One region of the Exiguobacterium sp. PvP048 genome, then DNA from elsewhere that is predicted to be linked to it. Evidence: predicted binding sites of a transcription regulator. Region 1 holds the regulator's gene; the other holds the start of a gene.
What was found. The regulator LexA, encoded in region 1, represses DNA repair genes until DNA is damaged. The targets are predictions, from matches to a motif close to CGAACATATGTTCG.
Positions count from the first base shown of each region.

Region 2: the regulator LexA is predicted to act here: its motif matches at 1,225-1,238, upstream of ABIC15_RS11325 (Y-family DNA polymerase).

Region 1 covers NZ_JBEPSU010000002.1:406,687-409,173, forward strand. The annotation lists gene ABIC15_RS06550 (MIP/aquaporin family protein) at 1-254, opposite strand, end outside; gene ABIC15_RS06555 (metal-binding protein) at 442-912, opposite strand; gene lexA (transcriptional repressor LexA) at 943-1,557, opposite strand; gene yneA (cell division suppressor protein YneA) at 1,766-2,053, shown strand; gene ABIC15_RS06570 (YneB family resolvase-like protein) at 2,099-2,487, shown strand, end outside.
Region 2 covers NZ_JBEPSU010000006.1:24,358-26,844, reverse strand. The annotation lists gene ABIC15_RS11325 (Y-family DNA polymerase) at 1-1,200, opposite strand, end outside; gene ABIC15_RS11320 (pentapeptide repeat-containing protein) at 1,359-2,006, shown strand; gene ABIC15_RS11315 (MBL fold metallo-hydrolase) at 2,068-2,487, opposite strand, start outside.

The DNA.
Region 1 (2,487 bases):
ATATAGACAGGTACGTCTGCCCACGGTAAATCGGAATTCATGGCAAGCGCCAATGTCAATGCAGGATTGAGATGCGCACCACTCGAGGCAGCAATGTATGCTCCCGTCATGACGGCGAGACCCCAAGCGAATGTAATGACAATCCAGCCGCCGTTCTCAGATTTCGTCTTTCTCAAGACAACCCCTGCAACGACTCCGTCCCCGAGCAAAATCAGAATCATTGTTCCAATCAGCTCACTTGTAAAGTTACTCATGCAAAAACCCTCCCTTTGGATTAAAGCAAATAATGGCCTTTCCATTTAAACCTACATCTAATTGAGAACGTTTTCAATACAATTAATTCAAATCTTCGAATTAAAATTTCCTTAATTTATGTTTAAAAAAATGAATAATGGATATTAAAAAAATCCTTTGCTCATTTTTACAATGAACAAAGGATTTTTAACGACGCTTTTTTCGCTTCTTTTTGGTGCGGAAGAAGCTGCTGGAGTGATCAAGAACGATATGTATCGTACTGGCGACCATAACGCCGATGATAAAAGCAGGCATGGACGCAAACCAGGAATCGACCGTACTTGATTCGACAAGTTTCAGATACAGCGCCAAAAATAAAAGCGGAATCAGAAAAGCGGCGCTGTACATCAGACGAATGAGATCGCCGATGATCAAACCATGCGACCAGATGGAGCGGTGGGGCATGATTTTGACATACGGCATCCAAAGGACCCGTAAAGGACCGTGCCGGTAGTAAGGTTCGGACTTCAAGTCGAGGTCTGGTGAAAGCCAAAGGGTGCCGACGGCGATGCCGACAGCGGTTGGAAGCCAATCCGTCTGCTGAGTTGCGACCGAATACGCAACATAGCCGGTTAAAGCAACGGTATTGACAGTATCGTGTACATTTCCAGAAGGCATGAAAAAAGACCAGCTGAGCTGGTCCCTCGCTTAGTGGATCGTCCGATATACGCCGATGACCTTGCCAAGAATCGAGACGTTATCGAAATACATCGGGTCCATCGAATCATTTTCTGGTTGGAGACGTACTTGTTGATCTTCTAAGAAGAACCGTTTGACGGTCGCTTCGCTATCTTCGGTCATAGCCACGACGATTTCACCATTCTCTGCTGTGTTTTGCTGACGAACGATGACCCGGTCACCGTCTAGAATGCCTGCGTTAATCATCGACTCACCGTCAATCGTCAACATGAAAACATTTTCGTTCCCGACGTAATGGGCAGGAAGCGGGAAATGTTCTTCGATATTTTCGATGGCTGTGATGGGAAAACCGGCCGTTACTTTCCCGATGACAGGGATGTGTACGATGGCTTCATGATCTTCTTCAGGTTTATCAAGCAATATCTCAATCGCACGTGGTTTTGTTGGGTCACGGCGAATCAGTCTGCGTTTTTCTAGACGATCCAAATGACCGTGTACCGTTGAGCTTGAAGCAAGACCAACAGCCTCACCGATTTCACGAACTGAAGGTGGATACCCTTTCAGTTTCACTTGAGCAACGATGTAGTCAAGGATTTCTTGTTGTCGTTTCGACATTTTCCGCATATGAATTGCCACCTCTTTCCGGATTGGTTTTTGAAGGTTATAGGAATACATGTTTCTAAAATCACTATAACATAGAACAAATGAGCGTACAAACAATTGTTCGACATTTTATATTGACCGAACACTGGTTCCTGGTTTAAGATGAGTTATGCGAACAATTGTTCCGCGAACGTTTATTCTAAAACATTTTAAATTGGAGGGATTCATCATGATGCATTCAATCCGTACCCATGCCTTTTCCATTGTTTTTTATACGCTCAGCTTTGCCTTCATTCTTTTTCTCTTAACACCTCGCCCGGATGAAAAGGTTGAACAGCTGTTAACAACTTCCGTTACAGTAGACCAGAACGCGACCGTCGAACAGGTGGCGGAAGTATACAACGACGGTTCAATGACGGACCAAGAATATGTCGAATGGTTGATTGAGAATAATGAATTAAAGACGACACATGTCATTTCGAAAAACAAAATCGTTGTACCAATCGCGCAACAATGACAAACTGTAAAAGTTGTCAATGAACGAACAGGGGTGTGAAGTACGATGAAAGTAGTAATCTACTGTCGCGTCTCGACGGAAAAAGAAGCACAGGATAGCTCGCTTGAGCGGCAAAGATCAGAACTGTCGGGACTCGCTGCAACAAAAGGATTTGAAGTCGTGGAGATCATCACGGAAAAAGAAAGTGGTTACGACGTTGACCGGGAAGGGATGTTATCCGTTCTTGATTACGTCACACGTCAAGCGGTGGACGCCGTTCTTGTGACGGATGATACGCGGATCGGACGCGGGAATGCCAAAATCGCCATTTTACATACGTTCCAAAAACATCAGGTTCAACTGATGACGATGGAATCGGATGGCGAGTATAAACTGGCGGACGCCGAAGCGATGGTGCTTGAGATCGTATCGCTCGTCGAAGAGTATCAACGGAA
Region 2 (2,487 bases), on a different contig from region 1:
GACGTGATCGATGGCTTTTAATAACCGTTTTCGGCGCCAGACCTTTGTATTGTCTTCAAACAAGGACAATTGAAGTGTTCCCTGATCCGGGGTGAGTTGTCCAAGAGCGACCGATAGAAAGCGAACCGGTTCACCGTCGAGCCAATTCGGTTCGAACAATTGAAGAATATGACGTAATAACAGCCGTTCATCGGCGGTCGGATAAGGCAATCGGAGCTGTTTTGAAAAGCCGTCACGGGCGACATGTCGAGAGTAGCGGACGCCAAGATGGACCGTCCAACCGACCTGATTGGAAAAACGGACCCGTGCCGCAACATCACTTGCTAATTCGGCGAGAACTAAACGAATCTGTTCGTACTGGTAATAGTCACGCATCAGGGTCACCCCATGTCCGATCGTTCGTTTGGTATCCGGTGCAGTCCGGAACAAGGTCATCGGATCAATGATTGTCGGAGAACCGTCGATTCCCCAGGCATGGTGCCAAAGTTCTGCCCCGATTACGCCGAACCGTTCGTGCAGATCTTCGACCGGGGCTGCTGCCAGGTCCCCAATGGTGTGGATTCCCATTACCGACAAGTGTTGCTCCATCATCCGTCCGACGCCCCACATCTTGCGGACCGGAAAATCATGCAACAACCGAGAGACATCCGCATAACCGCATTGTGCGATACCTTCACGTTTTCCGCGTAAATCGAGGACCAGCTTTGCAATGACGTTGTTCGGACCGATTCCGATCCGGACCGGAATGCCGGTCTGTTGCCAGATTGCCGTCTGAATTTTCCAGGCTGTTTCCGTGTCTGATCCGAAAAGCCGTTCCGTTCCGCTCATGTCGACAAAGTTTTCATCAATTGAATAGATCCGGATTGCGTCGGGCGGCGCAAACTGATGCAAGACGTCCAGCACTTCGATCGATGTTTTCATGTATGCCAGCATCCGTGGTTCGACGAGCACAATCTGTTTCCGCTCACGATAAGGCAACTGCTCAATCTGATAAAGACGACTAGCTGTCTTGATTCCGAGTTGTTTTAAAGCGGGACTGGCCGCAAGGATAACCGATCCGGATCGGGTTAAGTCCGATACGACAGCAAGTTTCGTCGTTAAAGGAGGTAAATTTCGATAACGGCATTCACAACTGGCATAAAAAGAGACACTGTCGACACAAAAAATCCGTCGGTCCGGAAAAGGTAGGATCGGATTCATAGAAAACACTCCTTACTACATAAAAGAACGTTTGTTCTTATTTTTGATTTGACTATATCATGGTCTCAAGCGGTCTCAAATCAAAAAAATAAAAAAAGAGTCAATCTTTGCTACACTGGAAAAGGTGAATGCGATGTAAAGGAAAGAAGGGGAAGTACATGAAAAAACAAATCATTCAATTACCCGAGTTACCGCAACAGTTGACATCGGAAACCTTTGCGGATGTTGAAATCGATGATCCGTATCTGTATCAAACGTTGTATGAGAAAGAGACGTTGCCGGTCGAACTGACGGAACGGCTCGACGTCAATCAAGTCTGTTTTCGGAATGTCTCGTTTGCAGGACTGGTCTTTGAGCGGGCTTCATTTGAAAATGTCCGTTTTGAACAATGTGACCTGACAGGATGTCAGTTTCAGGACAGTCGTTTTCATCGGGTTGTTTTTGAGGATTGCCGCCTGACCGGAATTCATTTTGAGTCGAACACGATCGATCACGTAACAATCAAAGACTGTCAGGCCAATTACGCCCAAGTCATCCGGACGGCGTTGCGTCATGTCACACTGGAACAGACATCGATGCGGGAAAGTCATTTCTTTGAAATGAAGCCAATCGATTTCCGACTGCATGAAGTTGATTTGTCGGAAAGTCAATGGGTCGAGACGGCATTAAAAGGACTGGATTTGCGACAAGCCGACTTATCGGGCATCACGATTGATCCACGCTTTTTGCCGGGGGCCATCGTTACGGAAAGCCAGGCTATCACCTTTGCCCGGTTACTCGGACTCGTCATTCCAAGTCATGGTTAACCAGTAAAAAAAACGAAGTCCACTGTCCCCGTCATATTCGGGAGAGTGGACTTCGTTTCGTTTAAAAGGAAATGGTTTCACCGTCATCCGGGATGAGAAAATGAGCGGACAGATGGTGGGCGGCCAGAAAATCAGCAATCATATCACGGCGCAACAGGCAATGGTTGACCGACTCGAGGTGAGAGACGATGATAGTCGCTTCAGCCGCCGCCTGATGAACAGCCAGCAAATCACGCTGGGACATCGTAATCGGTTCGCCGGTCAAAAATTGTGCCGCGCCGCTGTTGACGATGATGATGTCAGGCGCATGCTGCTCGATTGCCGTCTCAACTTCTTCACACCAAATCGTGTCACCGGCGATGTAAAGTGTCGGTTCGTCCGGGTGCGTCAAGACGAGACCGGAGACGGTGCCCATCCGTTGACCGATTTCCCCGACACCGTGCCGGCCTGACGTATGGTAAACGCGGATATCACCGAGCGC